2 regions of the Paenibacillus crassostreae genome follow, and region 1 is predicted to be linked to the other one. Evidence: riboswitches for the same ligand, from Rfam matches in the RefSeq annotation. Region 1 holds a riboswitch; the other holds the start of a gene.
The links. A riboswitch is a leader RNA that binds a small molecule or an ion and turns the genes downstream of it on or off. The one in region 1 is predicted to bind thiamine pyrophosphate.
Positions count from the first base shown of each region.

Region 1 (8,669 bases):
ATGTGTACACCCCTCTTCTTCTAAATTTAAAGTATCTTATTCAACTTACTTCATTGATAGTATACTTACCAGAAAGAAGCCCAGACCACGTGTGAATTCCCCTTGGCAAAGGGTACACATAGCGGGTCTATGGGCTTCTATTATTTTGTTGCCATCTTAATTTATCAGCCTAAATACTGATGATACAAGTTTTTTGCCATAACAATATCATTCGTCCCGTGAACCAATACTCTACCATCTTGAAAAATAGCTAACCTATAATTCCCCGTATACAACGATACTAGGTATGGGTTGTGTTCCACTCGGTATCCTTGATGGGAGAAAACAGCTGTAAGTTCTTCTAAATTTCGCTTTATGGGTGCAGGTGGTCGAATTTGAACTGTATCTCTCCCACATAATACGACCGTTCTTGTATGCTTCAACTCTGAAAGGTAAGGATAAGTCGGCTTATCTCCACAGGAAAGGCAGCCTTCCCTCTTCATGCTATGTACATTAATGGAAGAGTGCTGATTATTCCACAGATCAAAGGAAGTAAGCCTACTACGTAAAGATGCTCGATCACCTACCAATAACTTTAAAGCTTCTGCCGTCTGATAAGCTACTACCATTTGTACTGCTGGACTAATAATTCCGACAGTGTCGCAGGTGGCTCCAGCTAATGGGACTGTTTCAAGTAAGCAGTTCAAACAAGGTGTCTCCCCGGGAATTATAGTATACGTGATGCCGTAGCTCCCAACGCATGCACCATAAATCCAAGGTATTCGTGTCTTTTGAGAGATATCGTTAATAAGTAACCGGGTATCAAAATTATCTGTTGCATCAACAATCACATCAACACCCAGAGTCATATCTTCTACCTCAAATGTAGTTAGATCCATCACATGAGCATTTACTACTACCGTTGAATTGATCTCCCCAAGCCTCCGCTGAGCTGCTATAGCTTTCGGTATTCGTAACTCCGCATCAGATTCACGATATAGTTGCTGCCGTTGTAGATTACTCCATTCAACATAATCGCGATCCACAATCGTGAGTTTACCTACACCTGCTCTTACGAGTGCCTCGGCATTCCCTGTTCCTAATGCCCCAGCACCGATAATAAGGACATGCTTCGTATTTAGCTTATGTTGTCCTACTTCTCCTATGGGTGCAAAAAGTTTTTGTCGTGAGTATCGCTCGTTCAAGTACTACTCCATCCTTCCATCGGGCTACTAGCAGAAGCATAACGCTTCTTCGGTATTCGTCCAGCTTCGAATCCTAGTCTACCAGCTTCAATTGCAAGTTTCATCGCCAAAGCCATCTTTATAGGATCCTGTGCTCCTGAAACAGCGGAATTTAGTAATACCGCATCAGCACCAAGCTCCATGGCGAATGCCGCATCCGATGGACTACCTATCCCAGCATCAACAATAACAGGGATCGCGGCTTGCTCTATAATAAAACTAAGATTTAATGGATTAATAATTCCCTGACCTGATCCGATTGGTGAAGCACCCGGCATGATAGCATGAACACCCAACTTCTCTAATCTCTTGGCTAACAACACATCATCAGATGTATAGGGAAGTACGATGAAACCTTCTTCTAATAGCATCTCAGAAGCTTTTAACGTCTCTAGTGGATCCGGCAACAAATTCTTAAAATCACCAATTACTTCAACCTTTATCATGTCACATAGACCCGATGCTTTCGCTAACTTAGCGATGCGTACAGCTTCCTCCGCCGTCCTAGCACCTGCTGTATTCGGAAGTAATGTGAATCGACTTACATCAAGCATTTCTAGGAAATTGGGCTGCGTCGCTTCAAATATATTCATCCGTCTAACCGCGAATGTTAAGATCTGCGCTTCCGACACAGCTACTGCTTCTTTTTGAATATCGAAGCTTGGAAACTTCCCTGTTCCTAATAGCAATCTTGAACTAAATTCATGAGTTCCTATCCTTAACAAATTAGCCACCCCCTACAAAATGTACGATCTCAATCCGGTCTCCATCTGACAAACCCGTTGTCTCATGATCTGATTTCTCCAGAATACGTTGGTTCCATTCCACAATAACGATCTTGCCCGCTAACTTGAATTCCTCCAATAATGCGTTAATTGTTATGCAGCTATCATTAACTTCAACCTGTTCACCATTCAAATACAGCTTCACAATGACATCACTTCCTCTTCAGACGGGTCATTCTGATGCCGATCCACTCTAAAGGATGCAAGTGAAAGTACCTGTTCTGACTTATCTTCTGCCCAATCTGCAACAAGCTTACCTGTAATTGGACTAAGTAGAATTCCTTTGCGATAATGACCTGTTGCTACATATAACCCCTTCAACTTTGGATGTTCACCTAAATAAGGTAACCCATCCATTGTCTGTGGACGTAACCCGCACCATGCCTGCTCCCATTCCGCATCGACAATATCTGGAAGAATACGTTTCGCTGCTTCTAATAACTTAGAAATCCCACCTATTGTAACTCTACGATCATAACTATGTTCAATCATAGTCGCTCCAACCACGATCCGTCCTCCCTTCTTCGGAACGAGATAACAACCGTCACTAAATATGGTCGATTGGATTAACTGTGAATGACTCAGTACAGAGAAACACTCCCCTTTGACCGGATAAATCGGACATGTTAGTCCAGCCTGTGCAAGTAGTGGACCGCTCCATGTTCCCGAAGCAACAACCACTTGATCAGCAAAAAGTTCTTCTTCACCTGTAACGACACCAGTAATTCGTCCCTGAGTATAAAGAAGCGATTTCACCTCTGTAAACTCATTTATTTGTGCTCCGAGCGCCGCCGCAGCTTTTGCATATGCATAACATAATTCTGGTGCATCCACATGACTATCTTCTTCTACAAACATAGCCCCCTGTATTTCAGAGGATATACCTGGCTCCTGTTGTCTTACTTGTTTTGCTGATAACCATTCCGCTCGTTCCCCCTCTTTCTTTTGAAAATCTAAGATACGTTGAACTTCTCCTACATCTGCCTCAGTCGCTGCCACACGTAACATTCCTTTACGCTTCAAGCCAATATCTATTCCGGTTAATTCTTTCAGATCCATTGCGAGCTGTGGAAATAATGCCCGGCTGGCACGCGCCATATCATACATAGGCCCAGCCTCAGTAATTTCCGCTTGCACTGCAAGCATTCCTGCTGCCGCATTCGATGCTTGGCTTCCTAGACGATCTCGTTCCAATAGAATAACTTTCATCCCTCTTGCTGACATATAATAAGCGATCGAACTTCCTATCACTCCCCCACCCACTATAATGACATCCGCTTTTCTCACCATGACGAATACCCTCCTAAAAGTTTTTGTGCATGTACATCTTGAGTAACCTCGAAAAACTAGCATCGGAAGCATTTGATTAAATGTCTAAAGCATCGCGGTAATTCTTCGCTGACTGTAATGGGTTGTCTGCAGCTGTAATTCCAGATAGGACTGCAATCCCTGCTGCTCCAGTTACCATAATCTGCTGCACATTTTCAGGTTTAATCCCACCAATCGCGATGACTGGAACACGCACTCTTTTTACAACTTCTTCTAATGCCTTCGTTCCTCTGGCTAGCTGTCCTGGCTTAGAATCTGTTGGGAATATATGTCCATATATTAGATAATCAGCCCCTTGATAACTCATCTGTTCTGCTTCTTGAACATCATGAACTGAACGTCCTATACGCATATTGGCGAAAGCATTTCTGACTGCCCACACCTCCAAGCTTTGGTAGTTTAACTGAACACCCCCTACGCCAGACGCGCATGCTACATCAACTCGGTCGTTAATAATCACTTTACTAAGAGGTACTCCACTCGTTCTTAAAGCCATCACTCCCTTCCATAACTCCAGTGCCTGACTCGTTTTCTCCCGCAAGTGAAAGGCTGTCACATAGGGATGAATAAGTGCCGCTACCCTTGCAAAGTGTTCTAACTCAGACTGACCATTCGAAATCACATGCAATTCTCGCACCCTCATTACACTCCCTTCCATTTTTTCTTCAGACACATTACTGAATTATCAGAAAAAACAAAAAGCCACCTTCAGCATAGAAGGCGGCCTAATATCAATAGTTCATAGAATGCAGACAAATAAATGTACACAAAGCTATCATAACTAAATCTTTCAAGCTCACTTCCCTACGCTGGTATAATCCAGATCAGGTTCAAAGGGTTTGGAATCAAACACATCCGTCTCAGCTAAATAGCACCCCTAGTGATCAATCGTATTCAATTGAATCCATATTAACACATAAATGGGAACAATGACATTCCCAATCTAACAAAACTTTATTACTTACTGTATATACAGGACGTTGCTGTTTGCAGTAGCAGATCATTCTCGGATCACGAACTTACCTACCTTATGTCCTAGTAGCACTAGCGGAAGTACAAATAGTCCTGTCGGTGCATATCGCAACACCTCTTGTAGGGTAACTAGATCTTCGTTGATCATTCTATAAAACAAATATCCCGAATAAGGTAAGATCATGATTAGCGCTGTCACTACTCCCGGAGTGTACGATTTCACAACCAAGGATTGTGCTACATGAGTAAATACATGGACCAACATCAGGGCATTACACCCAACGAATAGAACATAGTGATTCTGCTCAACTGCCCAATAAGTTATGGGTATAAAAACGATGAACTCCACGAAGACAGCAACCGCAAACTGAGATGATTTCACTTCTGACATGTTCTTGACTAATTTCCTCGCAATCATTGGTATGAACCTATTAATTCTAGGGAAGTTCTTCTTCATCCAGGATTCAACAAATATGATTTCTTCTAGATCATGGATCATAAATACCGCTAGAAATAACCACATCAAGGATTCTATCGACAGGAAAGAGTCAGTTAAACCCATTGCAAATCATCTCCTGATCCTTTGACTTCCTTGCGTTAACCTTCTGCCCATTCTTTAAAAAGGTGGATCATTTCTTCTAAATTTCTTAATCCGCCCGCACCTTCAAACTGTCCATCTTTGATCCAGCATCTTACCCAATCATGATCATCCCGATCTATAATGATCTCATTTAATTCCTTCCCCGCTAATTCAGTCTCAAGTATTGGTACCGTTACTCTCCACCCAGGGGTATCGATCGATTCGATCTTTATTACATGAATATGCTCCCATGCATCATCACAATGACTCTCGTACCAATCTTCTAACCACTTCAAATCACTCATCTACCTCATCCTTCTTCCTTGTTAGTTATCAAATAGCTGTTTCATATGTTGACTTAAAGGTTCATTATCTGAGAATAAATCAGGATCCTCGCGGAGCATTTCTGTCAGAATGTCAGTCATCTTGACCGTGTCACATATTCGTACAACCGCATCGCCTAATTCACCAAAAACCAACGCACCGTGTTTCACCATTACATCCTCGACCTTCCAGAAATACTCTGACCAAGCTTGTCCACAATGTCTGCGAGACGGTACTTCAATAATCGTTCCGTCACCTAGAATAGTCTGTAACTTCTCATGGTGTTCAGTCATGCGACCTGGAATATCAAGCCATTCCTCTACTCCATGCATAAAGGTATTTCTTCGTAAATCCACGCCAATTAACAGAATAGTTGCTTGATGATCTAACAACTTACCCCAAGCTGATCCTCTAGCACAAGGTGTATCAAAGGCTTCATCACCTTTTGTGAACCAGTCTGCATCTTGCCCTTTCGCTGCTACCGAATGTGTAGGATGCCAAGAGCGAATTACTCCATGTCGTTTACGGAATAACTCAGGTAATATCCCAATGCACGAAGGTGATTGCTCCACATAAAATTTAGGATTGTTCTCATTGATATTAGCCCAGGTATGCGTAGGAAGTACAAGAAGTCCGTCCTTCATATATTCTTCTAACACGTCAAGGACAGTATTTGCCCCACCTTCTACCTCTCCCAGACTTTTCATGGAAGAGTGAACTAAGACGACACTTTGTTGATTAATTCTCATTTGTTGCAATTGTTCTAAAAGACTGGTGTGTGTATGCATGATATTATATCTCCTTAAAAGCATCGTGAATTTGTAATTTAGTACGACTCAACTTATACATTATATTATTAAAATTTGAGAGTCTCTTTAAATTATTCAACAATGTCAGCTTGATCCCTTCAAAGAATATAAAAACCATGGTATAGGAAAGCCTCGTACCCCATAGCTTTTAAATTCAGCTTACTTTACTATTAATTTCACGAAATGGTTTCTTTCGCTTATTCTTGCCTATAGCATCCATATACAATCGAGTCTCAGCAACAACAACACCAGAATGGCCTAATAAAGCAATCAAGTTAGGGAATGCCATCAATGCATTAACAATATCTGCAATTAACCAAATGGCATCCAACTTAATAAATGATCTTGCCCAAGAAGGCAGTTAGGTAGTCGAAGTAATTGAAGTAAATCCAAACGAATCGTCAACCAAATTCCTATTCCCATGACTAGAATAAGTAGAGGTGCTCCTAAAAAATAATAAAAACAAAAAAGAGTCAAATCATCTGATTTTGACCCTTGGAGAGATACAGGATATAGGATAACACAGCTATCTCTCGAACTAGTGAAACTATTCACACAAGCAGAAACGGCTAATTTTTATCATTATACATACTTGCCCTACCAATTCACAAGTGAACAATCTGTGCAATCACTTAGTAAACCCATCTAAAGCATGCCGTAGTGCTACTAGTGGATGGCTCCATAACATGCGTGGTCCAGCATATTTCATCACGGCTTTAATTTGTTGGCGTCGGTCTGGCTTATAACAATGAACTGGACATTTCTCACATGTCGTTTTACCCTCACCAAATTTACAAAGGGCCAGTCGCAAGTGGGAGTATTGAAAAAGATCTTTACAATCAGCGCACAATTCACCTGGTCCCATCTCAACACTCTCATTCCGAATATGCCCTTGTCCCATACAATACATTTGAATCATAATAGCCACAGTAGCTTTCTCTCGAAGAATACGTGGACCATTATTCCCTTGGGGCTTCGTTCGCGTCTGATCAGCCGATGTTTCTGACATGATTATTTACCTCTCTTTCATACAACTATACTATTATACTTCCTATTTCAATAGCCAATCTATTAACAATATCTCACTTTAACCGATATTCTCATTCAACTCCGCATAGGGTTTGCCGATTCGAACTGGTAACTTAAATGCAAAAAAGGTGATCCCTTGGGACCACCATATCTTTATTCTAAGTTAGCGTGATTTCCGTACATAGCCTGACCATTCAAAGACTGTATCTCCATCAGGCGTAAAACAACCGCATCGCATATGAGTAATAGCATCTGCTCAAAAAGTGATCCCATGGGTTGAATCGTGACTGCCTCATGGTGCAACTGATCCTTAGACGCACCAGGCATTGTAACGATAATATTAGAAAGCTTGCTTACCGTAGATACAGGAGATAAAGTCATCACGGCCACACACGCCTCCAAGCTTTGTGCCTTCTCTGCCATTGGAATAAGTGACTTCGTCTCACCTGAACCTGATCCAATAATAAGAAGATCTCCCTTAGCAAGGCTCCTCGTAACAGTCTCTCCGACAACGTATACATCTTTGCCAAGGTGCATCAGTCGCATCGCAAAGGCACGCATCATAAGTCCAGAGCGTCCTACCCCGGCTACGAATATTCTCTTTGCTTCACCTATTTGCTCAACAAGTAGCTCCAACTGCTGATCTACGAGTTGATCAGCAGAGTTATTCAACTCGTCCAATACCGTAACAACGTATCGTTTCGTTTGCATTATCGTTATTAACCTTGGGTAATTAGTCGCTTCATCTCAGAAGCAGCTGAACTCATATTGGTTTCCCCTGTAATACCCCCGCCAACAATAACAAGATCTGGATTAACTGCAATAACTTCCGGTAAAGTGCTGAGTTTAATACCACCCGCAACAGCTACTTTTGCATTTTTTACAACCGCTTTGATCGTCCGGAGATCTTCAAAGGAATTTTGTCCTTCTGCTTGAAGATCATAGCCCGTATGAACGCAAATGTAATCGACGCCTAAAGCATCAACCTCTGCTGCACGCACAGCTAGATTCTTCACGGCAATCATATCGACCAATATTTGCTTACCATGTTTTTTGGCTTCCTCAACTGCACCCTTAATACTAGCATCCTCTGCTACTCCAAGAATTGTGACGATATCTGCACCAGCCTCAACTGCTTTCATAACTTCATATCCACCTGCATCCATAATTTTTAAGTCTGCAAGTACTGTCATATTAGGAAAGGCTTCTTTAAGAGCTTTTACCGCGTGTAATCCTTCATTAATAACGATCGGTGTACCAATTTCAACAATATCAACAAAAGACTCGACTTGTTTCACAACTTCAATAGCTCCTGGAATATCGACAAGGTCTAACGCTAATTGTAATTTCATATGTCATTCGCTCCTCTAAAATGTTCTAGACTTAACAATCCTTATTCTAGCCACACTTTATCAATAATAAAAGTACGCACTTTTATGTAACGTAGTTACCAAATGGGTACTACGAAGAGCAATTTGATTCTAATTTAGTGTTAGTGTTCAAGCCTTTCCTGATGCTTCTCACCCCAGCTCGATAGGGTATTAAGCAACTCCTTGACCGTTTGCCCATACTCCGTTAAAGAATACTCTACTTTTGGAGGTACTTGTGAATACGCTTT
Region 1 covers NZ_CP017770.1:4,163,910-4,172,578, reverse strand. Annotated here, with positions in the region: gene LPB68_RS19285 (thiazole biosynthesis adenylyltransferase ThiF) at 165-1,184, opposite strand; gene LPB68_RS19280 (thiazole synthase) at 1,181-1,948, opposite strand; gene thiS (sulfur carrier protein ThiS) at 1,950-2,153, opposite strand; gene thiO (glycine oxidase ThiO) at 2,150-3,298, opposite strand; gene LPB68_RS19265 (thiamine phosphate synthase) at 3,375-3,980, opposite strand; TPP riboswitch at 4,122-4,226, opposite strand; gene LPB68_RS19260 (HXXEE domain-containing protein) at 4,338-4,871, opposite strand; gene LPB68_RS19255 (immunity 53 family protein) at 4,907-5,194, opposite strand; gene LPB68_RS19250 (AAC(3) family N-acetyltransferase) at 5,216-6,001, opposite strand; partial or broken gene LPB68_RS22440 (alanine:cation symporter family protein) at 6,177-6,365, opposite strand; gene LPB68_RS19245 (nitrous oxide-stimulated promoter family protein) at 6,651-7,031, opposite strand; gene hxlB (6-phospho-3-hexuloisomerase) at 7,205-7,762, opposite strand; gene hxlA (3-hexulose-6-phosphate synthase) at 7,771-8,403, opposite strand; gene LPB68_RS19230 (winged helix-turn-helix transcriptional regulator) at 8,544-8,669, opposite strand, start outside.

Region 2 (5,432 bases), 370 kb from region 1:
CTTAGCAATCATGACAGGATCGATGATTAAGTTGTGCCATTGATGTTGCTCTACTTTTTCTGCTACGATTTGAATAATCTCCGTACTAAATAACATTCCTGTCTTTACTGCGTCCGGCTCTAAATCACTGCCGATCGATTCTAATTGCTTCATGAGAGCTTCAGAACTCATTGGGAAAACAGCTTGAACTCCTAATGTATTCTGTGCTGTCACTGCTGTAATTGCAGACATTCCATACACATTCAGTTCTTGAAATGTTTTTAGATCAGCTTGAATTCCAGCGCCACCACCACTATCTGAACCAGCTATTGTCAATGCTTTATATATGCTGACCATAGGTATCCTCCATGTAGTTCAATTTGTAGTTCCCTCTATAAGTCAGGTAAGAGGTCTATTATAGTTTTTGGATAAGAGTTCTTTGCTGGTAAAGCTCCGGTGTCACCAATGCCAATTGATTTAAGAATTCAATTTGAAAGCTACCAGGACCTTTGGCTTCTACCATCTCGTTAGCTATTTCTGCAACCACGCCATAAAAGGACACAGCTTCGGTTACAGCTTCTATCGAATGTTGTTCGCTAACAGCTAGAAAGGCAGCAATCACAGAACCAAGCAAACATCCTGAACCTGTTATTGTGGTCAAAATAGGGTGACCATTACTAGCGAGATAAGTGGTCTGACCGTCCGTGATAACATCATCAGCTCCCGTTACCACAACGATGCACCCTAGTTGATGAGCTGCCTTTTGTGCTAGTTGTACGATGTTCCCTTCACCAGATCCGGCATCTACACCTTTAATGGACCAGCTTTCACCAATAACATGAGCTACTTCCGCAACATTCCCACGCAGTACAGTAAGCTTTATCTTTTTAGCGACTTTCTGTGCTATAGCTGTACGATAGGATGTGGCACCAGCACCGACAGGATCAAAAACAATAGGTACGTTATGCTTATTGGCCGATGTACCCGCCATAAGAATAGAGTCTACGATATTGTTATTGAGAGTTCCCATGTTAAGCAAGAGAGCATTAGCGAGTTTGGCTACATCGGAAACTTCCTCGTGTGCATCTGCCATAAACGGTGAGGCACCTAAAGCGAGTAGCCCATTGGCTGTATAGTTGGTAACGACATTATTAGTAATATTGTGTATAAGTGGATTGGTTTCACGAACTTTTTGTAGAAATGACATGTGTAAATTCCTCCTTAATATGAATCATAAATTGATAAAGGCATCTTTCGCTTTTACAGTGTCAGGTAATAACTTGTTCTTAATGAGCCACTGATTAACCGTCTCCCATGATTCTGGTGCTTGATATCCGAAAGTCTGTTCCTCAGCATCCATCAGTGGTAATAGAATCTGTAGACTCTTAGTTTCAATGTCTTTGTCTAAGGGAGATGTCTGGTCTTCATGTTCAAAAAGAATAGTTAAAGCTTCTTCAGGATGTTGTTGAACGAATTGTTGTCCATCTGCTATGGCTGTTATAAACTTAGCGAGCAATTCTTTTTTATCTCTTAGGTTCTGATCGCTAGTAACGAGTACGAGTTCATAATAATCTGGTACACCATAATCTGTAGGGTCCAGTGCGATCACAGGATGATCTTGTTTCGTGAGTATTAATTGTTCATGATTAATGAATCCACCCATAATGGCATCTACATTAGAAGTTGCTATAGCTGGAATGAGATCATAACCGACATCAACCATTTTTACATTATCAGGATCACCGCCATCATGCTTAATCATGGTATGTACCATAGCTTCATACAATGGGATGGAAGAATAGCCTACGGTTAGACCCGTTAGGTCTTTAGGTGATTGGATTGTTCCATGAGCAGGTACCATGAGATGATTTAATGGATGTCTAACTATCGCAGCTATTGATGTAACCGGAATTCCCTCACCGCGAGCCATAAGTATTTGTGGTTGATAGCTAAGGGCTAGATCGACTTTTTCAGCAGCTACTAACTTCAAAGAGTCATTGGTCTCAGCAGGCATTTGTATGTCGACTTCTAATCCTTGTTCCGCGAAATATCCATTTTCCTGCGCTACGTAGATTAAAGAATGAACAGCATTCGGATACCAATCGAGCATGATGCTGATCTTTTTAAGAGTGCTTTCTGGTGATGTAGCGGGCTGTTCAGTTGCTTGATTAGAGTTAGATATATTACTACAACCAGACAGTGTTAACAGGACCAATACTAGTAATGTGGGAATGATCTTTTTCATATGCAATGTCATTTGGGAAGACCTCTTTTCTTTAGAAACTTGTTCTCTATGATTACAATCATCAAAAATAAGATTATGCCTAGTAAAGAGAGTATGATTATGGACGCGAACATTTCATCAGTATGCAAGTTGCTTGACATTCTTCGGCTATAGTAACCTAAGCCCTTCGTGCCCCCTAGCCATTCTCCAATCGTAGCTCCAACGACACAATATACGATGGATAATTTCAATCCGGAGAAGAAGGAAGGTAAGGCAATAGGTATTTCAATTGTACGGAAAATATCCCAACGATTCGCATTCATCGTCATCAGTAACTCTGTATACTCAACATCCCCCTTCTTGAGACCGTCATAAGTACTCACGACTATGGGGAAGAATGCTGTTAGAAATACTACAGCTACCTTACTCCAAAGGGTATAACCAAACCACATAATGAAGATTGGAGAGAGTGCAATTAAAGGAACGGTTTGGCTAATAATCATGAAAGGATAGAGTATTTTCTCAAGTGGACGTGAAATATGCATCCCTGCAGCAAGTAGAACTCCGAGACTAACGGATAGCATAAAACCTACGGCAATTTCCTCTAAAGTAGCGATTAAATGTCTTCCAATTAAGAGATATCTGTTCTCATATAACGCAAGTGCAATGGATGTGGGGGCAGGAATAATGAAGGAATGTACCCAATCAAGACGAACTACTGATTCCCAAGTAATGATGAGCAGTAGTACAAGTAGTAGAAACCATCCATAATCGTGTACCCAGCGTTTAGAAAGTGGTCTTCTCATGTAATTGTCGCTCCAAATCCCGTCTCAATTGTATAAATTGAGGGTTATAGTTCATTTCATAATGTCTAGGTCTAGGCAAATCGACAATGATCTCTTCTACACCCTGAGTACTATCTTTGGCCATAATATAGATTCGATCACTTAATAGAATGGCTTCTTCTAGATCATGCGTGATGAAGAGAACTGTTTTTTTCAGATCCTCCCATATCTCCAATAGCCAGCGATGCATCTCTCTCTTTGTCATGGCGTCAAGTGAGCCAAAGGGTTCATCCAATAACAACAGGTCTTGCCCTGTTAGAAGTGTTCTTAGAAGAGCAACACGTTGTCGCATGCCACCAGATAATTCATTGGGATAGGATTGTTCATGATTATCAAGTCCAAACTGTTTTAAAGCTACTTGGATTTTTGTAATAAAGTCCTTTTTATCACCACGGTTAGGTTGCTGATTAAGTTCCCAAGGTAGTAGGCAATTGTCTAGAACGGTTCTCCAGGGTAACAGTAGATCCTTTTGAGGCATGTAGGCTGCTTTTCCTAACCGATATTGTACCTTTTCACCATGTATTCGTATGTCTCCGCTAAGAGGCGCCAGGAGTCCGGCAATAAGCTTGAGGAGAGTACTCTTACCCGAACCGCTAATTCCAATTAGTGATACGAACTCCCCTGCACGTACATCCATAGATAATCCTTGAATCAAAGGTGTACTACATGTTTGAGTAAAAGAGAAATTTAAATCATGTAATGAGAAAATCGCTATCAACTCCTCACTTTCTGTAAACAAATAAGACCCAACCATTCCGTAAGGGAATAATTGGGCCGAAAATTCCATTCAAGCAATAACTGCGTGAGCGAAAGGATTCCGTTCCACTTCCCTCCGCTGGTATAATCCAGATCAGGTTCCAAGGGTCCGGAACTTCAAGTTCCATCTCAGTCGTTAGACTCCCCTAGTGAAATACAAAGGTCTTATTAAATTTATAATGCATCTAATATAACATAACTTACAAAAATATGTATAATATTTTTTTATTCGAAGGGTTAAGTCCAATACCAGTAGAAGCTGTCTCGATCCCAAGCAGCTCTTCCACCATGTAATTTCTTAAAAGCCTTTTTAACATCCTTTGCAATGGATGAATTACCATGTTCATTAACGTATATATACTGTTCACCGAAATGTTCTGAAATATGAGTAACTGCTTCGGTTTGTAGTAATTTGCCAGAGGACTTTACTTCGTTATACATCCACTCGGCAATTTGATCTGCTGACCATTCCATGTTGATCACTCCTTGTACATTGATATTACCTCAGTAGATAAGCGAGTACAATAAAAAATGCAGCTTAGCCTAAAAAGTAGGTTAGCTGCATTTTTTATTATTGTAACATTCTTATTAACTATACCAGCCCCAGATGAAGATGAATAAGGAACCGAAAATGGTGACTAGACCCACGAATAATGCATAGGCAATATTAATGTAAAGTTCCTTCTTGGTACTAGCTAATTCATTAATATGCATAAATACAAATAGCTGTAGTGAGGCCTGAATAATGGCCGTTACCGTTAGAATTCCAATTTTAGAAGCAATGGGAATGTCGAGCAGGACGGTTAAGGCAACAGCAGAAAGGACGAGGGATGAAAGATAGCCGATTACATGGCGAATTGGAAATAACTGTCTTATCATGTCACATCAGTCCTTTCAAGTAAACGAAGCTAAAGATAAAGATCCAAACGACGTCTAGGAAATGCCAGTAAAGAGAGAATATAAAGGACTTGTTAGTAGTAGCTAACGTTAAGCCCTGTCTCTTGACTTGAATTAATATTGCTATTCCCCACAACAGACCAAATCCTACGTGAGCACCATGCGTTCCTAATAACACGAATAATGCGGATACGAATGCGCTAGTCGATAAAGTGGCACCTTCATGTACATAGGTAAAGAATTCTGAAATTTCTATACCTAGGAAACCTAGACCCATGATTAATGTCAGAATCATAAAGACCATCATCGGTTTCTTCAAACCAAGTCGCATACTGTGTATCGCAAGACCTATGGTAAAGCTACTTGTAAGGAGCAAGAACGTCTCGACCAATACGCCTGAGAGTTCGAATATTTCAGGACCACTGGGACCTGCTGCAAATCGATTAACCAATACTAAATAGACAGTAAATAGGGTGGCGAATAGAGCAATTTCAGCACCTAAAAATATCCAAAATCCGAATATTTTGTTGCTGTTTTCTTCTGATCCGTACTCAAGCGGTTTAGTAGCATCTATGTTCATAGTGTTTCACCCCGCAATTTCTTTTCTGTCTCCATAATTTCTTTAACGGAAACGGTTATCCCATGATCGCGATCGAAGGACATCGTTGCCATAACGATAATGATTCCAATTCCTGCTATGATGGCTGGAATAAACCAACTAAACACCATTG
Region 2 covers NZ_CP017770.1:3,797,065-3,802,496, forward strand. Annotated here, with positions in the region: gene thiD (bifunctional hydroxymethylpyrimidine kinase/phosphomethylpyrimidine kinase) at 1-336, opposite strand, end outside; gene thiM (hydroxyethylthiazole kinase) at 395-1,186, opposite strand; gene LPB68_RS17490 (ABC transporter substrate-binding protein) at 1,211-2,236, opposite strand; gene LPB68_RS17495 (ABC transporter permease) at 2,233-3,009, opposite strand; gene LPB68_RS17500 (ABC transporter ATP-binding protein) at 2,990-3,835, opposite strand; TPP riboswitch at 3,859-3,962, opposite strand; gene LPB68_RS17505 (DUF6953 family protein) at 4,042-4,278, opposite strand; gene qoxD (cytochrome aa3 quinol oxidase subunit IV) at 4,393-4,683, opposite strand; gene qoxC (cytochrome aa3 quinol oxidase subunit III) at 4,685-5,281, opposite strand; gene qoxB (cytochrome aa3 quinol oxidase subunit I) at 5,278-5,432, opposite strand, start outside.
Region 2: linked by a shared signal. The riboswitch ahead of LPB68_RS17500 (ABC transporter ATP-binding protein) and the one ahead of LPB68_RS19265 (thiamine phosphate synthase) in region 1 are both predicted to bind thiamine pyrophosphate.